Regions from separate parts of the Mycobacterium sp. E3339 genome, predicted to be linked through region 2. Evidence: predicted binding sites of a transcription regulator. Region 2 holds the regulator's gene; each other region holds the start of a gene.
The links. The regulator LexA, encoded in region 2, represses DNA repair genes until DNA is damaged. The targets are predictions, from matches to a motif close to CGAACANNTGTTCG.

Region 1 (6,925 bases), on a different contig from region 2:
GCGCGGCTGCTGCGGCGGCAGCGCCGCGCGCTGCGGTGGGGCCTGATATTCGCCGCCGGTTGCGTGTTCTGGGCGGCGGTGACGATACTGCTGGCGGCGTGGGGTTGGTTTGCGCTCCTGCTGGAGATCACCGGCGCAGTCGCGGTCGTGATGGCGATCCCCGCGACGCTGTTGCTGTTGCGCTACCGGTGGCTGCGCGCCGAGCCGTTGCCCACGCCCCGCCCGACGAACGTGCGCCGGCTGCCGCCGCCCGGCTCCGCGGCGCGGCCCGCGATGTACGCGCTGGGCGCCTCCGAACGCGGGTTCCTGTCGCTGTTGAACGTGATCGAACGGGGCTCGATGCTGCCGACCGCGGAAATCCGCGACCTGACCGCGGCGGCCAACAAGAGCTCGGCGGCCATGGCGGCCACCGCCGCGGAGGTGGTGTCGATGGAGCGGGCGGCCCAGTCCAGCGAATCATCGCGGTCCTACCTGGTGCCCACCATCAACGCGTTCACCGCGCAGCTGAGCGCCGGCGTCCGCCAGTACAACGAGATGGTCACCGCCGCAGCGCAATTGGTGTCCTCGGCCAACGGCGATCAGTTCGCCGCGTCGCAGCGCTACCGCGCCGAGCTGACCGGAGCCACCGACCGCCTGGTCGGCTGGGCGCAGGCGTTCGACGAACTCGGCGGCTTGCGCGGCGCCAGCTAGCCTAGAACGTCGCTTTGAGCGACGGCAGCACCACCGCCGCCAGGCCGCGAACGGTGGCCTTCAACATGTCGAAGAAGTCGAAGTAGTCGCGCCACAACGTGATTCGCCCGTCCTGAACTTCGAACACGCCGCAAACCCAGAACTGCAGCCGGACCGGGCCGAAGATCAGGGCGTCGGTGCGCTCGGTGAGCACCGCCCCGCCGTCGGCGGCGATGCGGTGGATCTTCACCTCGAAGGCGGCCCGGCCGTCCATCTGGCGAAACAGCTTCATCGCTCTGGCGCGGCCGTGAATGGTCGGCAACCCCACGTTCTCGTAGACGAGGTTGTCGGCCAGTGCCGCATCGGCGGTGTCGTAATCCGCGTCCTGCAGGGCGTTCAGGAAACCCTCGACCGTGCGGGTGTTCGCGACGCCTGTCCCAGTCAGCTCGGTCATGAGTGCCAGCGTAGGCGAGCGTCGCGGCCGCGCGCTGTGGCAGGGTAAGGCCGATGCGCGTCGCCGTGGTCGCCGGGCCGGATCCCGGGCACTCGTTTCCGGCGATTGCGCTGTGCCAACGCTTCGCCGAAGCCGGCGACGAGCCCACGCTTTTCACCGGCGCCGAGTGGGTCGACACCGCCCGCGCCGCCGGCATCGGCGCCACCCCGCTGGACGGCCTGGTCGCCACCGACGACGACGTCGACGCCGGGGCCCGGATCCACCGGCGGGCCGCGCGGATGGCCGTCCTCAACGTGCCGGCGCTGCGCGAGCTGGCGCCCGACCTGGTGGTGTCCGACGTCATCACCGCCGGCGGCGGGATGGCCGCCGAACTGTTGGGCATCCCGTGGATCGAGCTGAACCCGCACCCGCTGTACCTGCCCTCCAAGGGATTGCCGCCGATCGGCAGCGGACTGGCGCCGGGCACCGGCATCCGCGGCCGGCTGCGCGACGCGACCATGCGCGCGCTCACCGCGCGGTCGTGGCGCGCGGGCCTGCGCCAGCGCGCGGCCGTGCGGGTCGAAATCGGATTGCCGGCCCGCGACCCGGGGCCGCTGCGGCGGCTGATCGCCACCCTGCCCGCCCTCGAGGTGCCGCGGCCGGACTGGCCGGCCGAGGCCGTCTTGGTGGGCCCGCTGCACTTCGAACCGACCGATCGCGTGCTGGACATCCCGGCGGGCTCGGGACCCGTCGTCGTGGTGGCGCCGTCGACCGCGTTGACCGGCACCGAGGGGCTGGCCGAGGTCGCGCTGGCGCAGCTGCGGCCGGGGGAGACGCTGCCGGCCGGGTCCCGGTTGGTGGTCTCCCGGCTGGGCGGGGCGGAGCTGCGGGTGCCTCCGTGGGCGGTGGTCGGGCTGGGCAGCCAGGCCGAGCTGTTGACCCACGCCGACCTGGTGATCTGCGGCGGCGGGCACGGGATGGTGGCCAAGACGTTGCTGGCGGGGGTGCCGCTGGTGGCGGTGCCCGGCGGTGGTGATCAGTGGGAGATGGCCAACCGGGTGGTCCGCCAGGGCAGCGGACGGCTGATCCGGCCGTTCACAGCCGAGGCGCTGGTGGCCGCGGTGAACGAGGTGCTGTCGTCACCCCGTTATCGGGCCGCCGCCCAGGCGGCGGCCGCTAGCATCGCCGGCGTGGCCGATCCGGTGTGGGTGTGCCACGAGGCGTTGGCGATGGCGGGATGACAGGGGGAGGGCAACGGCAATGAGGACGATCGCCGCCGGCGGCCTGCTGCTCGCCCTGATGTTCGGCGCGGGCGTCGCGCACGCCGATGCCGGCGACGAGCAGCAGGCGTGCCAGCTGATGGACGACCCGGCGGCCGCCGAGCAGGGTTTGGCTCCGGTCGAATACGCCTTCATGCAGTTGCGCTCGCGGATGTCGGCGCAGCGCGCGCGGACCATCATGTCCGAGGCCGTCCAGGACTACTGCCCCAACCACCTGGTCGACCTGCCGGCGAGCTGGCGGTGACGCGCGCGGTGTCCGATCGCCGTCCGGTGGGTATCTTGCTGGCGTGCGGCTAACGGAATTCAACGAGCGGGTCGTCCTGCGATTCGGCGCGGCGTACGGCTCTTCGGTGCTGGCGGATCATGTGCTGACCGTGTTCGACGGCCGCACCGCCGCCCAGGCGATCGAGGACGGGGTCGAACCCCGTGACGTGTGGCGGGCCCTGTGCGTCGACTTCGACGTGCCGCGCGAACAGTGGTGAGTTCGCGGCTTATTCGTAGGGCGGGTATTCGTGCTGCCGCAGTAGCTTCGCCAGGTGCACGGCGTTGCGGGCCGCCGTTTCGGTCGTGGCGGCCACCGCCTCCGGAACGTCGTCCAGGTCGTTGAAGTTGGTCCCCTGCATCGCCTCGCCGTTCCAGTAGGTGCAGCCCTGCGCGGGGATCGAGAACCCGATGTCGTTGAGCGCCTGAAACAGGTCGGCGACGATCTTGTGGGCGCCGTCCTCGTTTCCCACGACCGCCGCCAGGGCCACTTTGCCCACCATCCGGGGCCGTCCGGCGTCGTCCTTGTCGGAGATCGCCGCGTCGAGGCGCTCCAGGACGCGCTGCGCGACGCTGGACATGTGGCCGACCCAGGTGGGCGTCGACAGCACGACGATGTCGGCCGCCGTGATCTTCTCCAGCAGCGCCGGCCACTCGTCGCCCGGGCCCATGTCGGCTTCCACGCCGGGCAGCAGCGCCAGGTCCACGCAGCGCACCTTCTCGCCGTCCACGCCCGCGCGGCGCAGTTGGGCGAGCACCTGATCGGCGATCAGCTCGCTGCTCGACGGCTCCGGGCTCTTCTTCAACGAGCAGGTCAGGGCGAGGGCGCGCAGGGAATCTGTGGACATGACGACCGATTACCCCTGCGCGACAAGGGCAAACGACGGCTAGCCCGGTGACGTTTCGAACACGCAATCACCGCAGACCGCTCGCCCGGGCAGGCGGTAGAAGAGGCAGCAACTGCGGCGTTTGAAGCCCAGGTCCGCGCCGGTGACGACGCCCGACCCGGCCAGCACGCCCATGCCCAGCAGCGCCCGGGTCGTCTCGGCGATCCGCGGGCCGAGGTCGGGCCGCGCCGCCAGCAGCGCCCGGGCGGCCCCGGTGAGCGCGGACGCGATGTTGCCCGCGAGCAGGGCGGGCGCCAGCCCCACCCGCAGGCCGGCGGCGAGCGGTTGCAGGTGGTCGCGCACGACCACCCGGTACAGCGCGTCGGGGGAGGCGGCCGGGATCCCCACGGGCGCGGGCAAGCGCAGCGGCGCCCCGTCGTCGGCGCGTTGCAGGGCGCCCAGGTCCGGGACGACACCGTGGCCGACAGCGCAGGCCAGCACGGGTGACCACAGCCTGCCGGCGTGGCCGAGATGAACCAGCGAGGCGGCGACCCGCAGGTCCGTCGTGTGATAGCGCCAGGCGGTGGCGTCGACCAGGTCGGTGAAGCCGTCGGCGTAGGACTGCCCGACCGGGTGCCATCCGGCCGCCGCGCCACCCACGGTCAACGCGAAAAACCCTCCGTAGGAAGCGATTTCGGCCAACTCGGCGGAGATGTCCATGTGTGCGCCTCGTGAGGGGGGATCCGCCCCGGTTGTCGTGAGCAAGCGCCCGACGGTGGGGGCTCCCGGGTGCGGCGTCCCGGATGTGCCCCGTCGGCCCTATCGGGGGCAGATGTTGCCACACGCGATTACCGGGGTTCGGCGTGTCCGCTTGAATCGAACAAGTGTTCGTCTACTGTGGGAAACGTTCGGTGAGTCAACTTGTCGGTGGCCTTCTCTACTGTCACGGCCAACCGACCGACACCGGTCACCGAACACAACGAACCATAGGAGAGGCACCATGGCGCAAGCCCCCGACCGCGAGAAGGCTCTCGACCTGGCGATGGCCCAGATCGAAAAGAGCTACGGCAAAGGCTCGGTGATGCGTCTCGGCGACGAGACGCGTCAGCCGATCTCGATCATCCCGACCGGATCCATCGCCCTGGACGTGGCCCTGGGCATCGGCGGCCTGCCCCGCGGCCGGGTGGTGGAGATCTACGGCCCGGAATCCTCGGGTAAGACCACCGTCGCCCTGCACGCCGTGGCCAACGCCCAGGCCGCCGGCGGCGTCGCGGCCTTCATCGACGCCGAGCACGCCCTGGACCCGGAGTACGCCAAGAAGCTCGGCGTGGACACCGATTCCCTGCTGGTCAGCCAGCCCGACACGGGGGAGCAGGCCCTCGAGATCGCCGACATGCTGATCCGCTCCGGCGCCCTGGACATCCTGGTCATCGACTCGGTGGCGGCGCTGGTGCCGCGCGCGGAGCTCGAGGGCGAGATGGGGGACAGCCACGTCGGGCTGCAGGCCCGGCTGATGAGCCAGGCGTTGCGGAAAATGACTGGCGCGCTGAACAATTCGGGCACCACCGCGATCTTCATCAACCAGCTGCGCGAGAAGATCGGGGTGATGTTCGGCAGCCCCGAAACCACCACCGGTGGAAAGGCATTGAAGTTCTACGCGTCGGTGCGCATGGACGTGCGCCGGATCGAGACGCTCAAGGACGGCACCAACGCGGTCGGCAACCGCACCCGGGTCAAGATCGTCAAGAACAAGGTGGCGCCGCCTTTCAAGCAGGCCGAGTTCGACATCCTCTACGGCCAGGGGATCAGCAAGGAAGGCTCGCTGATCGACATGGGTGTGGAGCAGGGCTTCATCCGCAAGTCCGGCTCCTGGTTCACCTACGAGGGCGAGCAGCTCGGCCAGGGCAAGGAGAACGCTCGCACCTTCCTGATGGAAAACGACGAGGTCGCCAACGAGATCGAAAAGAAGATCAAGGAAAAGCTCGGCATTGGCGCGGTCGTGACCGATGGCTTGTCCGATGACAGCGTCCTGCCCGCCCCCGTCGATTTCTGAGCCCTCCCGCGAGGAGCAGGCGCGGACGCTGTGCCTGCGCCTGCTCACCGCGAGAGCGCGCACCCGGTCCGAGCTGCACGGCCAACTGGCCAAGCGCGGCTACCCCGAGGACGTCAGCGCCTCGGTGCTCGACCGGCTCGCCGCGGTCGGCCTGGTCGATGACACCGACTTTGCCGAACAGTGGGTGCGGTCGCGCCGGGCGACGGCCGGCAAAAGCAGGCGGGCGCTGGCCGCCGAGCTGCGCACCAAGGGGGTCGACCGGGAGGTCATCGCCGCGGCGCTGTCGGAGATCGACGCCGGCGCCGAACGGGACCGGGCCGAGCAGTTGGTGCGGACCAAGCTGCGGCGCGAGGCGCTCGACGGTGACGACGCGCGGGTGACCCGCCGGCTGGTCGGGATGCTGGCGCGGCGCGGCTACAGCCAGAATCTGGCGTGCGAGGTCGTCCTCGCCGAGCTGGCCGCCGAACGGGAGCGCCGCCGAGTCTAGGCCGGTGACGTGCGGTTTCTCGCGTGCCGAGCGCTCGCCGTACCATGGCCCCGTGACTTCGACGCTGGCTCCCGCGCGCACCTACCAGGTGCGCACCTACGGCTGCCAGATGAACGTCCACGATTCCGAGCGGTTGGCGGGGCTGCTGGAAGCGGCGGGTTACCAGCGGGCGCCCGAGGGGGCCGACGCCGACGTGGTCGTCTTCAACACGTGCGCCGTGCGCGAGAACGCCGACAACAAGCTGTACGGCAACCTCAGCCACCTGGCCCCGCGCAAGCGCGGCAATCCCGAGATGCAGATCGCGGTCGGGGGGTGCCTGGCCCAGAAGGACCGGCACGCCCTGCTACGCAAGGCGCCGTGGGTCGACGTCGTCTTCGGCACGCACAACATCGGGTCCCTGCCGACGCTGCTCGAACGGGCCCGGCACAACCGGGCCGCCCAGGTGGAGATCGCCGAGTCGCTGCAGGAGTTTCCGTCCTCACTGCCGAGTGCCCGCGAATCCGCCTACGCCGCTTGGGTTTCCGTCTCGGTCGGGTGCAACAACAGCTGCACGTTCTGCATCGTCCCGTCGCTGCGCGGCAAGGAGGTCGACCGCAGCCCGGCGGACGTCCTGGCCGAGGTGCGGGCGCTGGTGGACGACGGCGTGCTCGAAGTCACGCTCCTGGGCCAGAACGTCAACGCCTACGGCGTGTCATTCGCCGACCCGGCGCTGCCCCGCGATCGCGGCGCGTTCGCGCGGCTGCTGCGGGCGTGTGGGGACGTAGACGGGCTGGAGCGGGTGCGGTTCACTTCCCCGCATCCGGCCGAATTCACCGACGACGTCATCGAGGCGATGGCGCAGACGCCCAATGTCTGCCCCGCGCTGCACATGCCGCTGCAGTCGGGTTCCGACCGGGTGCTGCGCGCGATGCGGCG
Region 2 (6,925 bases):
CGCCTGGGACAAGCTCGGCAGTTCCGGCGGCGTGCTCGGGGTCCCGGTCGGCGATGAGACGTACAACGGCGAGGTGTCCGCGCAGAAGTTCAGCGGCGGTCAGGTCTCGTGGAACAGGCAGACGAAGCAGTTCACCACCGAGCCGCCGGCGTTGGCCGACCAGTTGAAGGGCCTGCAGGTGGCGATCGATCCCACCGCGGCCATCAACATGGCGTGGCGGGCCGCCGGCGGACCGAATGGGACGCTGGGGGTCAAGAAGGGCGCGCAGTACGCGATCGGCGGCGACGGGATCGTCCAGGACTTCGCCAACGGGAAGGTGTTCTTCAGCCCCGCCACCGGCGCGAACGCCATCGAGAGCAACATCCTGGCCAAATACGACGCGCTGGGCGGGCCGGCCGGCAGCGATTTGGGTTTCCCCACCGCCAACGAATCCGACGGCGGCATCCCGTCCAGCCGCGTCGTCCCCTTCTCCGGTGCCGACAAGCCGGTGATCTTCTGGACGTCCGAGCACGGCGCGTTCGTGGTGCGCGGCGCCATGAAGGCGGCGTGGGACAAGCTTCGCGGGCCGACCGGCAAGCTGGGCGCGCCCGTCGGCGACCAGGCCGTCGACGGCGACGTCGTCTCCCAGCAGTTCACCGGCGGCAAGGTCTCGTGGAACCGGGCGAAGAACACGTTCAGCACCGACCCGGCCAATCTGGCGCCGCTGCTGTCCGGCCTGCAGGTGTCGGGGCAGAACCAGCCGAGCAACTCGGCGATGCCCAGCCACGCCAAGAAGTTCACCTGGCAGTGGTGGTGGCTGCTGGCCGCCATTCCGGTGCTCGTGCTGATCGTCCTGGCGGGATTGCTGGCCCTCGGCTGGCGCCGGCGCCGCGCCGCCCGCGCGGACGTCGGCTACGAGCCCCACCGCGACCTCGATGCCGGTTACGACGCCGCGGGCGACCAACACTGGGGACGCGACGAAGTCGCCACCGACCACTTCGCCCGCCAGCCGGAAGGGGCCGATGCCGAGGGCGGCGGCCGGGTGAGCTGGCGCCGGGGCGGTGCGGACGAGGATTCCTACCGGGCCGACGAGGATCCCGACGCGGTGGACACCGACTCCTTCGCCGCCGTCTCGCCGGCCACGTTGGCGGAGGCCGGCTACCCCGAGGCCGAATCCGATTACGCCGAGGCCGAACCCGGTTACCCCGAATCCGGCTACCCCGAGTCCGAATACGCCGAATCCGACTATGCCGAACCGGATCACGCCGAACCCGGCTACGCGCAAGCCGACTACGCCGAGTCCGATTACGTCGAAGCCGAGTACGTCGACGACGTGCCCGAGCCCGCCTACCCGGAGCCCGTCCGGGCCGACGATGACTACGTCGAGGCCGAATACCTCGACGTCGCCGTGCCACACACGCCCCCGGACACCGAATTCGAGCCCGGCGTCCCCGAGGCCGGCGCCCCCGAGGCCGAGTACCCGGACGTCGCCGTACCGCACGTCCCGGCGGACGTTGCCGATGCCGTGGAAGATGCCGTGGAAGATGTCGAGGCCGACGCCGTGCCCGCGGCCCCGGCGGCCGAACAGCGCGGCGGGCGGCACGCGGCCGCGGAGGACGAGGACAGCGGAGCCGGGGCCGGCCCGGCCGGGCGCCCCACGATCCACCTACCGCTGGAGGACCCCTACCAGGTGCCCGAGGGCTACCCGATCAAGGCGAGCGCCCGCTTCGGGCTGTACTACACGCCGGGCAGCGAGCTCTACCACGACACGCTCGCCGAACTCTGGTTGTCCAGCGAAGAAGTGGCGCAGGCCAACGGCTTTCACAAGGCGGACTGACCCCGGCCGCCGGCTATACCTTGCGGATCACCGTGACGACCTTGCCGAGCACGGTCGCGTCATTGCCGGGAATGGGATCGAACGCCGGGTTGTGCGGCATCAGCCACACCTGACCGCCCGCACGCTTGAACGTCTTGACGGTGGCCTCCCCATCGAGCATGGCCGCCACGATGTCGCCGTTGTCGGCGACGTTCTGCTGCCGGACCACCACCCAGTCGCCGTCGCAGATGGCCGCCTCGACCATCGAGTCCCCGACGACCTTGAGCAAGAACAGCGTCCCCTCGCCGACCAGCTCGCGCGGCAACGGAAAGACGTCCTCGACGGCTTCCTCGGCGAGGATGGGCCCGCCGGCCGCGATGCGGCCCAGGACGGGAACGAACGTCGGCTCCGGAAGGGCATCCGAACCGGCGACTTCCGTGGCCGGCGCCGCCATCTCGTCGTCGGCGCCGCGGACGTCGACCGCCCGGGGACGGTTCGGATCGCGGCGCAGGTAGCCCTTGCGCTCGAGGGTGCGCAGCTGATGGGCCACCGAAGACGTCGACGTCAGGCCGACGGCGTCGCCGATCTCCCGGATGCTCGGCGGGTAACCGCGGCTGGTGACCGACGCGCGAATGACGTTCAAGATGGTGCGCTGCCGTTCGGTCAGCGTCGAATCCACGGCGTGCAGCCGACCGTCCGTGCCCGCCGATGAGGTGTCGTTGCTGTCGCTCATGGCACTGAATGTAACCCCACCGGGCCCAAGAATCAAACATGTGTTCGACTAGCGTGTCGGGATCCTACCGACTCCGCCAAAACGGCGTCTGATGTCTTGAATCACAAAGGTGTAACTCTTCGACGGATCGGGTATTTCAGCCGCATGTCAGCTCTAGCGCCCACGGACTTGTCGGTGGGGTGGTCTAGCGTTCGACTCGTGCGACACGCTTCGCTCACATGTTCGGATTTCGAACACACGAGCGATACAGTCGAACAGCTGAGCGAAGAATAGTTGACCGGAGGAACGCAGATGACAACCATCCACACGCTGGCGCCGCGTACCAGCAACCCTCGGCGTCCGGTCAACGGACCGGTTCAGGGGCTTCGCTACGGCCGGGAGGGCCTGGCCCGCTCCCGTAGGCCCGGCCCGACGCGGCCGGCCGGCGCGCCCACCCGCTATCACGGCACCGGGATCGCGATGTCCGGCGCGCCGCACCGCAAGCGGCCCGTCACGGTGACGACCACCATTTGGCTCGCGCTGGCCGCCGGCGCCATCACCCTGTGGCTGGGCCTCGTCGGCAACGTCGGCCAGGTGCTAAACGGCGACTCGGGCAGCTCGGCCGCTCACGTCCCGGACCGGCTGGCCGTCGTCCGCGTCGAGGCGGGGGAGTCGCTGCAGGACGTCGCCCACCGGGTGGCACCCGACGCGCCGGCGCGCCAAGTCGCCGACCGCATCCGCGAACTCAACGACATGAACTCGCCGGCCCTGGTGGCCGGCCAGACCCTGATCGCCCCGGTCGGCTAACGGCGCGAGTACGCTCGAAGTGCTGCGGTACCTGGATGTCGGCACGGCGAAGGAGCGGTCATGCATTGCCCGTTCTGTCGCCATCCCGATTCCCGGGTGATCGATTCGAGGGAAACCGATGAGGGGCAGGCCATTCGGCGCCGCCGATCGTGCCCCGAGTGCGGGCGGCGTTTCACCACCGTGGAGACGGCGGTGCTCGCCGTGGTCAAACGCAGCGGAGTCACCGAACCCTTCAGTAGGGAGAAGGTGATCAGCGGTGTCCGCCGGGCCTGCCAGGGCCGCCAGGTGGACGACGACGCGCTGAACCTGCTGGCCCAGCAGGTCGAGGACACGGTGCGTGCCGCGGGTTCCCCCGAGGTCGCCAGCCACGAGGTCGGCCTGGCCATCCTCGGCCCGCTGCGCGACCTCGATGAGGTGGCCTACCTGCGGTTCGCGTCGGTGTATCGCTCCTTTGAGTCGGCGGACGACTTCGAGCGTGAGATCCAGGCGCTGCGCGAACACCGCCAGGTGACGACGCCGACCTGACGGCACGGCGGGCTGCGTCGTCGCCGGGCTAGTCTCAGTTTCATGCCCCCCGACTTGCATCCCGACATCGCTGCCCTCGCACCGCTCCTGGGGACGTGGGCGGGCCAGGGCTCGGGCGAGTATCCGACGATCCAGCCCTTCGACTACCTCGAAGAGGTCGTGTTCTCCCACGTCGGCAAGCCCTTTCTGGGATACGCCCAAAGGACCAAGGCGGTGGCCGACGGCAAGCCGTTGCACGCCGAGGTCGGATACCTGCGCGCGCCGCAGCCCGGTCAGGTCGAACTGGTGCTCGCCCACCCGAGCGGCATCACCGAAATCGAGGTGGGCACGTTGACGGTCAGCGACGGTGTCATCGAAATCGAGCTGTCCACAACGGACGTCGGACTCACGCCCACCGCCAAAGAGGTGACCGCGCTGGGCCGCACCATCCGCGTTGACGGCGACGAGCTGTCGTATTCGGTGCGGATGGGCGCTGTCGGGCAGCCCCTGCAGCATCACCTCAGCGCGGCGCTGCGCCGGCAGGCCTGAGCGCGGCCTGCGGTCAATCCAGTTGCCTCACACCGTCATTGACGACGCGTCCGGCCACCCCGACCCAGCCCTCGGCGTTCCACGTCGTCTCGATGACCGACCCCCTGCCCTGGGTCACGTGCAGGTCACGGCTGAGGTAGTCGGTGATCCGCATCGCGGCCGAGCCGGTCGCTTCGTCTTCCGGCACACCGAGGTTCGCGAAAAAGCCGCGGGAGCGCAGGGCTCCGGCTTCCCGGTCGGTCCAGGCCCACAGGTAGTGCGCCGTGTCGTCGGGGAAATCGCCCGGGTCGGCGGCGAGAAGCTCGTCGGCTGAACCGAATTCGTGCAGGGCGACCTCGGGCGCCCAATCCGAGCGCGCGCTGACGCGCGTGCGGTCGCCGGCGTAACTCACCTGCACGAGACCGGCCGGCACGTGCAGCGTGTTGATCGGCGTGCCGTTCTCCCGTAGCCACCACGACGCGCCGACGGTGGGGTGCCCGGCGAATGCGATCTGGACCCGCGGCGTGTAGATGGTGGCGTGCGCGGTGGTGGAACCGGCGGCGGGCAGGTCGACGAAAACCGTTTCGCTGTAGCCCAATTGGGTGGCCAGCCGTTGCCGGTCGGCGGGCGGGACCTGAGCGGCATCCACTACGCCGAGCGGATTGCCGAAATTGCCCTCCGCGTCGGTGAACACCCGCAACACCGTGACGTCGATAGCCATGGCCCGACTGTACGACCCCCGGCGGGGCCGCATCGAGCAAGGTGGTTCAGGTGGCGCTGCGTTCGTCGGAACCCATCGCGTTCAGCACGGCGACGCGCGTGGGCGCGGGGCCGCTGACGGCCTTCTCACCGCCGCCGCTGCGGAGCAGCGCGCGCAGGGCGGCCTGATCGTATTCGGCGGGCGCGGTGGTGTCGATGAAGCGTTCGACCACGTCGATGAAGCGGGCCGGGTCGTCGTGGAACGGGAAGTGTCCGGAGCCTTGAAAGATCTCCAGGCGGGAGCCGGGCATCGCGGCGTGTGCCATCCAGGCGTGCCGGACCGGGACGACCACATCCTTGGTGCCCCAGACGATCTGCACCGGGATGGCTTCGGTCAAATAGCATCGGTCGAGCATGGTGACGATCTGCCCGCGCCAGTCGACCACCGCCCGCAGGGTCCGGCTGAAGGCCGCCGATGCCGTCGGCTCCGGCAGATCATCGAGGATCCGCAAGACGTTGGGCAGGTCGCGGCCCAGGCCGGTCGAGCCGATCGCCAGGCCCGCTATTCGCCCGGCCAGCTGCACGGCCGGCAGCACGAGGGGGAGCCGCAGCAGGGCCAGCGCCTCACTGCCCATCGGCAGCGACGCGAGCCGGAGCGCGACGTTCACGTCCTTGGTGACACCACCCGCGGCGACCAGAATGAGCCGGTCGACCAAATGCGGGAACTGGTAGGCGAATTGCATGGCCACGCCGCCCCCCAGCGAATGCCCGACGACCGTCACCCGCTCGATGTCGAGGACGCTGAGCAGGTCACGCATCCCGTTTGCGTAGGCGGCGACGGAGTAGTCGGCGCGCGGTTTGTCGGATCGCCCGTGACCGAGCAGGTCCGGGGCGATGACCGTGAACCGCTGAGCGAGCTTGGCCTGCACGGTGTTCCAGGTGGTGGAGTTGTCACCGATGCCGTGCACCAACAGGATCGCCGGCCCGTCACCGGCGATGCGGTAGGCCCGCTTGTAGCCGTGGATGGTGCGGAATTCCAGCCGGGGCGCGGTGACCTCACGCACCGGGCGGAGAGTGCTCTTGCGCTTCCGCTCGGTCATGTCGCCAACCTTGGTGTCGGGCCTAGGGCCGTGAAAAGGTCAGACCTGGTCGTCGTCGTCGCGCTTCTTCTCCGCCTGCTGGGCGAGGAATCGCTCGAACTCTGCACCAAGCTCGTCTCCGCTAGGCAGGTCCTCGTCGCGAGTTAGTAACGACCTGTTCTCCTGAGCGTCGATGAAGGCATCGTACTGGCGCTCGAGCGCCGTCACCACTTGGGCAACCTCCGCGCTCGCCTCGACCTGCTCGTCGATCTTGGTCCGGATCACCGCCGCTGCTTCGGTCAACGCCGTCAGCGGCAACTCGAGCGACGCGATCTTGGCCACCTGCTCGAGCAACGCCTCGGCGGCGGCCGGGTAGTCGGTCTGCGTCAGGTAGTGCGGCACGTGGACGGTGTAGCCGACGACCTCGTGACCGTGTTGGGCCATCCGGTATTCCAGCAGGTTGGACGCGCTGCCGGGGACCTGGATCTCGGAGATCCACGGCGTGAACTCGGCGATCAGCTCGGGCTTGTTGGAGTGCGCGGTCATCGTGATGGGCCGCGTGTGCGGTACCGCCATCGGGACGGTGCCCAGGCCGATGGTCTGACGCACATTCAGCCGTTCGGCCAGCAAGCGCACGGCGGTGATGAAGCGCTCCCACTTCAGATCCGGTTCCATGCCGGCGAGCAGCAGGAACGGGGTGCCGATGGTGTCACGCAGCGCGTACAGGCTCAGTTCCGGCTCGTCGTAGTTGGTGAAGTGATCGGTCTTGAAGGTCATCAGCGGGCGCCGCGAGCGGTAGTC
Region 3 (6,925 bases), on a different contig from region 2:
GCGTATTCGGGAGCGGGTGAGCTCAGGTAGCCGCGGGCGTTCTTCAGGTAGACGTCGCCGATCGCCTTCTTCTTGTCCGCGTCCTCGACGAACACCCACTGCCAGCCCTGCGAATTGGACCCGGTGGGCGCCTGCAGCGCCAGGTCGAGGCATTCCATCAGCACCTCGCGCGGCACCGGCTTGTCGAAGTCGAGGCGTTTGCGGACCGAGCGGGTGGTGGTGAGGACTTCGTCGACGGACAAGTTGAGGGTCATGTTTGGAGGTTACATTCGGCCTATGAGCGTCGAACTGACACAAGAGGTTTCCCAGCGGCTCGAGTCGGACAACTTCGGCTGGCTGACCACCGTCGCCAAATCGGGTCAACCGGTTCCCCGGCTGGTCTGGTTTTACTTCGACGGCACCAGGCTCACGGTGTACACGTTGCCGCAAGCTGCCAAAGTCGCCCATATCAAGAGACATCCCGAGGTGAGCCTCAATTTGGATTCCGACGGCAGCGGCGGCGGCATCATCGTCATCGGGGGCACCGCGACGGTCGACGCGACCGGTGTTAACTGCCGGGACGACGCGCCCTACTGGGCGAAATACCGGACGCTCGCCGAGGAATTGGAGTCGGAGACGGGCATGTCGATGGAGGCGTTCAGCACCCGGTTGGCGATCACCCCGACCCGGGTCTGGACGACACCGGAGGCCTAGTCGTGATCGGTCCCGGTCAGCTTGCGGGCGGGGGCGGCTCGCCGGGCGGGATCGCCCCGCCGCAGCCGCCCGGCGGAGGCGGCCCCGGCAGGGGTTCGTCGCCGCCGACGCAGTCGTAATAGAACTGCGGGCCGACTATCCAGGTTTTCATCCACTGGTGCCAAAACGAGCCGTCGGGATACTTCTCGCCGTCGCACACGGCCAGATTGCCGTATCCCCATCGACCGCCCGGGCAGAAGCCCTTCGTCATGTCCGGCTGGTGCGGGTCCGGCGGATCGGCGCTGGCGGCCGCGGGCGAAAGAACAAGCGCCGCAGCACAACCCAGTATCGCGGCGCCGTGGCGAACGGGCTTGAATTTCATTTCGACTCCCTTGACACCCTCGATCAATACAGCCGATTCCCAGCGATCTGTTTGCAGTAGCGTACGGCGCGGCGCATGTGCTGTGTGCCTTTCCGCGCAAACGGCTCGACAACCGCTTCGGCCGCGCCGAACGTGCACTGACGGCGAGGTTTTGGCGAAATTCTCGCCGTGACTGCACGTTCGGCGCGGTCGTCTTGGCGGTCCGGGCCGCTCAGTGGAAGTCGCGCGACTTCGAGCCGACCGCCAGCGTGATGCGCCCCAGCCGCTCGGCGACGACGGTGACGGCGCCGCTGGCGTTTTGGACCTGGCCGCGCACCAGCATCGCCGGGGCGGTGTTGGCCAGCTTGCGGTGCCGCGCCCACACCGCCGGCGTGCACAGCACGTTGACCATTCCCGTCTCGTCCTCGAGGTTGAGAAACGTCACCCCCTGGGCCGTGCCGGGCCGTTGCCGGTGGGTCACCGCACCGGCGATCAGCACCCGATCGCCGTCGGGCACCGAAAGCAGCTTCTCGGCGGGCACCACACCCATCGCGTCCAGGTCCGCCCGCAGGAACTGCGTCGGGTAACTGTCCGGGGAGACGCCGGTGGCCCACACGTCGGCCGCGGCCAGTTCCAGCTCGCTCATCCCGGGCAGCGCCGGGATGTGCGACGACGAGCCCACCCCGGGCAGGCGGTCCGGGCGTTGGGTGGCGGCCGCCCCGGCCGCCCACAACGCCTCGCGCCGGGACATGGAAAAGCAGCCCAGCGCACCGGCCGTCGCCAGCGCCTCGGTCTGCGGTACCGACAGCTGCAACCGGGTGGTCAGGTCCAGCAGGGAAGCGAAGGCGCCGTTGGTCTTTCGCTCCTGCACCAGCCGCTCGGCGAGGTCGTCGCCGATGTGCCGCACGGCGCCAAGGCCCAGGCGCACCTCCGTCCCGCCGTTCTCGAGGGTGGCGTGCGCCAGGCTGGCGTTGACGTCCGGCCCGTGCACCGTCACGCCGTGCCGGCGCGCGTCGGCCACCAGCGACTGGGGCGAATAGAAGCCCATCGGCTGCGCGCGCAGCAGCGCCGCGCAGAACGCCGCCGGGTGGTGCAGCTTGAACCACGACGAGTAGAACACCAGCGACGCGAAGGACAGCGCGTGGCTCTCCGGGAAGCCGAAATTGGCGAAGGCTTCCAGCTTTTCGTAGGTCCGGTCGATCACCTCGTCGGGGGCGCCGTGCAGCGCGCGCATGCCCTCGTAGAACCGCCCGCGCAACCGTCGCATGCGTTCGGTGGAGCGCTTGGACCCCATGGCGCGCCGCAGCTGGTCGGCCTCGGCGGCCGAAAAGCCGGCGCAGTCCACCGCCAGCTGCATCAACTGCTCCTGAAAGAGCGGCACCCCCAATGTCTTTCGCAGCGCCGATTCCATGGACGGGTGGTCGTAGGTCACCGGGTCCAGGCCGTTGCGCCGCCGGATGTAGGGGTGCACCGATCCGCCCTGGATGGGGCCGGGGCGGATCAGCGCGACCTCCACCACCAGGTCGTAGAAGATCCGCGGCCGCAGCCGGGGCAACGTGGCCATCTGCGCCCGCGACTCCACCTGGAACACGCCGACGGAATCGGCGCGGGCCAGCATCTCGTACACCGCCGGCTCGGAGAGGTCGAGGCGGGCCAGGTCAACCTCGATCCCCTTGTGCTCGGCCACCAGGTCGATGGCGTAGTGCAGCGCCGAGAGCATGCCCAGCCCGAGCAGGTCGAACTTCACCAAACCGATTGCCGCGCAGTCGTCTTTGTCCCACTGCAGGACGCTGCGGTTCTCCATGCGCGCCCACTCCACCGGGCACACATCGGCGATCGGCCGGTCGCAGATCACCATGCCGCCGGAATGGATGCCCATGTGCCGCGGCAGGTTCCGGATCTGGTTGGCCAGGTCGACCACCGGCGGTGGGATGCCCTCGACGTCGGGCGAATCGGCCAACCCGTTCCAGTGGCCGATCTGTTTGCTCCACGCGTCCTGTTGCCCCTGCGAGAAGCCCAGGGCCCGGGCCATGTCGCGCACCGCGATCCGCCCCCGGTAGGTGATGACGTTGGCGACCTGGGCGGCGTAGTCGCGGCCGTATTTGTCGTAGACGTACTGGATGACCTTCTCGCGCTGGTCCGACTCGATGTCCATGTCGATGTCGGGCGGCCCGTCGCGGGCGGGCGACAGGAACCGCTCGAACAGCAGCTCGTTGGCCACCGGATCCACCGCGGTGACGCCGAGGGCATAACAGACCGCGGAATTGGCCGCCGATCCCCTGCCCTGGCACAGGATGTTGTTCTCGCGGCAGAACCGGGCGATGTCGTGCACCACCAGGAAGTAGCCCGGAAACGTGAGGCGTTCAATGACTTTCAGTTCATGCTCGATCTGGGCGTAGGCACGTGACGCCCTGTCGGGCGGCCCGTAACGGTCCCGCGCACCCACCATGGTCAGCTGCCGCAGCCAGCTGTCCTCGGTGTGCCCGGCGGGCACGTCGAAGGGCGGCAGCTGCGGAGCGATGAGCGCCAGCCCGAACGCGCACTGCTCGCCGAGCTCGGCGGCGGCGGTCACCGCGTCGGGGCCTCCAAAAGGCACCTGCGCGAACAGCCGGGCCATCTCCTCGCCGGACCGCAGGTGCGAACCACCCAGCGGGGCCAGCCATCCGGCCGCGGCGTCCAGGGACTGCCGCGCCCGGATGGCGCCCATCGCCATGGCCAGCCTGCGCCGTGACGGCCCCGCGAAATGCGCCCCGGTGGTGGCGACCACGCCGACGCCGAAGCGGGACGCCAGCCCGGCCAGCGTCGCGTTGCGTTCGTCGTCGAGCGGGTGACCGTGGTGGGTCAACTCGATGCTGACCCGATGTGCGCCAAACCGGTCCACCAGATCGGCCAGCGCCCGCTGCGCGGCTTCCGGGCCTTGCGACAACGCTTGGCGGACATGGCCTTTGCGGCACCCGGTCAGGATGTGCCAGTGGCCGCCGGCCGCCTCGGTGAGCGCGTCGAGGTCGTAGCGCGGCTTGCCCTTCTCCCCGCCGGCCAGGTGCGCCGCGGCCAGCTGCCGCGACAGCCGCCGGTAGCCCTCCGGGCCGCGGGCAAGCACCAGCAGGTGCGGGCCGGGCGGATCGGGCGTCTCGGTGCGGGCGCCCGGCCCCAGCGACAGCTCGGCGCCGAACACGGTGCGCAGGTCGAGTTCGGCGGCCGCCTCGGCGAACCGCACCGCCCCGTACAGGCCGTCGTGATCGGTGAGCGCCAGGGCGCGCAGGCCCAGCCGGGCCGCCTCCTCGACCATCTCCTCCGGCGTGCTGGCCCCGTCGAGGAAGCTGAACGCCGAATGCGCGTGCAACTCGGCATAAGCGACCGACGTGCGGGTCGGCCGGGCGTCGTCCGGCGGCCGGTACGTGCCGCGCTTGGACGACAGGGGGGCATCCTCCCCGGGGACCACTGGCACGCCGGCGTGGCGCGGCTTGCTGTCGAGGACACGCTCCATCTCCGCCCAGCTCGGCGGACCGTTAAACCAGCCCACCGCGCCAGTCTATCGAATGTTTGTTCGAATTACCTCCGGCGCAGGCCAACCGTTGTTAAACCGATCGTCAACTCCTAAACAAGCTCTTAACGCCGCGGGCCTACCGCGGGCGCGCGGGCCGGCGGACACTGGTACGAGGGCAGATTGGCGGCGGGGAGAACATGGCGCAGGTGAGGTCACCGGACGCGGCGTTCCTGAACGCTCACGACGCGGACCAGCACGCCGGCCTGGCGATCGGCGCGGTCGCCATCGTCGACGGCGCCGCCCCCGATTACCGGCGTCTCGAAGCGCTTCTGGCGGAACGCATTCGGTCGATACCGCGCTGCACCCAGGTGCTACCCGCGCACCCGGCGGACCAGGACTGGGTCGACTGCCCGGAATTCGACCTCACCCAGCACGTGCACCGGGTGGCGATCCCGCGGCCGGGTGACGACACCGAGCTGTCCCGGGCCATTGCCCACGCCCTCGAGCGCCCCCTGGACCTCGACCGTCCGCCCTGGGAGTGCTGGATGATCGAGGGCCTCAAGGGCAACCGGTGGGCGATCCTGATGAAGATCCATCACCGCCTGCTGAACGGCAAGTCGCCCGCCCACCTGCTCAGCAGGCTTTGCGACGACGCCGACGACGCCACCTTCGCCGATCCCCCCGGCGCGAAACAGGTTGCGCGGCAGCCGGTGCGGCGACCGGGCTGGGCCGACACGTTGTGGCGGGCGTCCTGGGCGACCACCGGGGCCGTCGTCGGCGCGGTCCTGCCCGGCCTGCGGACGCCCGACCGGGCCACCCTGCGGCGCTACGCCACGGTGCGGGTCCCGATCGCCGAGGTCGACCGCGTGTGCCGCAAATTCGGGGTGACCGTCAACGACGTCGCGCTCGCCGCCGCCACCGAGGGCTTCCGGACGGTGCTGATCGGCCGCGGCGAGGAGCCGCGGCCGGGCTCGCTGCGTGCGCTGGTGCCGGCGCCGGTCCGATCGCCGTACCTGCCGGTCGAACACGACGACCCGGTCCAGCGGTTGCGGACCGTGCAGATCCGGTGGAAGGAAAGGGAAACCGGCCCCCCGCCAGCCCGCGGCATGCTCGAGTCGGCGCTCAATTCATTGCCAACGGTGTTGCGGGACAACGTCAATGCGTTGCTCTCCCGGCTGCCGCAGCGCGCCATCGTGACGCTGGCGACCAGCGTGCCCGGGCCCCGTCACCGGCTGCGCCTGATGGGCCAGACGATGGAGCGCCTGCTGCCCATTCCCCCGACCGCCGTCCAGCTGAGCACCGGGGTCGCGGTGCTCAGCTACGGCGATGAGCTGGTGTTCGGCATCACCGCCGAGCCCGGCGCCGGGTTCGACGTCAAGCAATTGGCCGCCGGCATCGAACTGGGCATGGCGCGGCTGGTGGCGCTCAGCGGTGACTCGGTGCTGTTGCTCAGCGATCGGCGCCGCAAGCGAACGTTTCCGCACCGGGCACCGGGGCCGCGCCCGCCGGGGCAAGCGCGGCGCTGACCCACTCCCGCCCGGCCCGGCCGGCGTGAGAAGGTTGGGTCATGCCAGATTCCGGGTCGGTGATCATCGACCCGCGCCGCCATGACGCGGTGCTGTTCGACGCGCCCGACCCCGTCCTGGATGGGCAACTGCGCGAGATCGGCGTCGGTGCCGCGGTTTTCTCCTCGCCCGAGGACCTGTCAAGGGCGGCCGACGACCTGGGCGTGCGGCCCGGTCGATGCGCGGTGGTAACCGCCGACGCGGCGGGCGTCGCCGCCGCGCGGGCCGGCGGCTTCGCGTTGGTGATCGGCACCGGGCACGGCGACGCATTGCGGGACGCCGGCGCGGACGCGGTCGTCGCCGACCTGCGCGAGGTCGCCGTCCGCACCGGGGACCGGCGGATGTCGCAGCTGCCCGACGCGCTGGAAGCCCTCGACCACCTGGCCGCGCGGCGACCGGCGGTGTTCTTCGACTTCGACGGCACGCTGTCCGACATCGTCAACGACCCCGACGCCGCCGTCCCGGTCGCCGGCGCCACCGATGCCCTGCGGCAGCTGGCCGCGCGGTGCCCGGTCGCGGTGCTGTCGGGCCGCGACCTGGCCGACGTCACGAAACGAGTTGGCGTGCAAGGGATATGGTACGCCGGCAGCCACGGGTTCGAGCTGACCGCGCCCGACGGCACGCACCACCAGAACGACGCCGCCGCGGCGGCCATTCCGGTGCTGGAGGGCGCGGCCGGCGAGCTGCGCGAACGACTGGGCGCCATCGACGGTGTCGTGGTGGAACACAAGCGCTTTGGGGTCGCCGTGCATTACCGCAACGCCGCCCGGGACCGCGTCGGCGAGGTGGCGGCCGCGGTGCGCGCGGCGGGCCGCCGCGACGGCCTGCGGGTGACCACCG

Region 1: recA (recombinase RecA) is a predicted target of LexA. The motif match lies at 4,348-4,361, and genes of this name have one in related genera.
Region 3: A5702_RS10105 (error-prone DNA polymerase) is a predicted target of LexA. The motif match lies at 4,570-4,583, and genes of this name have one in related genera.

What each region holds. Positions count from the first base shown of each region.
Region 1 is NZ_LZIZ01000046.1:9,932-16,856, forward strand. It holds gene A5702_RS03620 (hypothetical protein) at 1-690, shown strand, start outside; gene A5702_RS03625 (limonene-1,2-epoxide hydrolase family protein) at 692-1,123, opposite strand; gene A5702_RS03630 (glycosyltransferase) at 1,177-2,343, shown strand; gene A5702_RS03635 (hypothetical protein) at 2,363-2,626, shown strand; gene A5702_RS03640 (DUF3046 domain-containing protein) at 2,670-2,864, shown strand; gene A5702_RS03645 (flavodoxin family protein) at 2,874-3,491, opposite strand; gene A5702_RS03650 ((2Fe-2S)-binding protein) at 3,531-4,190, opposite strand; gene recA (recombinase RecA) at 4,471-5,523, shown strand; gene recX (recombination regulator RecX) at 5,489-6,010, shown strand; gene miaB (tRNA (N6-isopentenyl adenosine(37)-C2)-methylthiotransferase MiaB) at 6,063-6,925, shown strand, end outside.
Region 2 is NZ_LZIZ01000069.1:32,037-38,961, reverse strand. It holds gene A5702_RS06390 (LGFP repeat-containing protein) at 1-1,816, shown strand, start outside; gene lexA (transcriptional repressor LexA) at 1,830-2,528, opposite strand; gene A5702_RS06380 (LysM peptidoglycan-binding domain-containing protein) at 2,820-3,314, shown strand; gene nrdR (transcriptional regulator NrdR) at 3,375-3,839, shown strand; gene A5702_RS06370 (peroxynitrite isomerase) at 3,882-4,367, shown strand; gene A5702_RS06365 (PhzF family phenazine biosynthesis protein) at 4,381-5,067, opposite strand; gene A5702_RS06360 (alpha/beta fold hydrolase) at 5,114-6,145, opposite strand; gene A5702_RS06355 (proteasome assembly chaperone family protein) at 6,185-6,925, opposite strand, start outside.
Region 3 is NZ_LZIZ01000108.1:9,175-16,099, reverse strand. It holds gene A5702_RS10120 (nitroreductase family protein) at 1-254, opposite strand, end outside; gene A5702_RS10115 (TIGR03667 family PPOX class F420-dependent oxidoreductase) at 277-693, shown strand; gene A5702_RS10110 (hypothetical protein) at 710-1,054, opposite strand; gene A5702_RS10105 (error-prone DNA polymerase) at 1,266-4,556, opposite strand; gene A5702_RS10100 (wax ester/triacylglycerol synthase domain-containing protein) at 4,718-6,046, shown strand; gene otsB (trehalose-phosphatase) at 6,088-6,925, shown strand, end outside.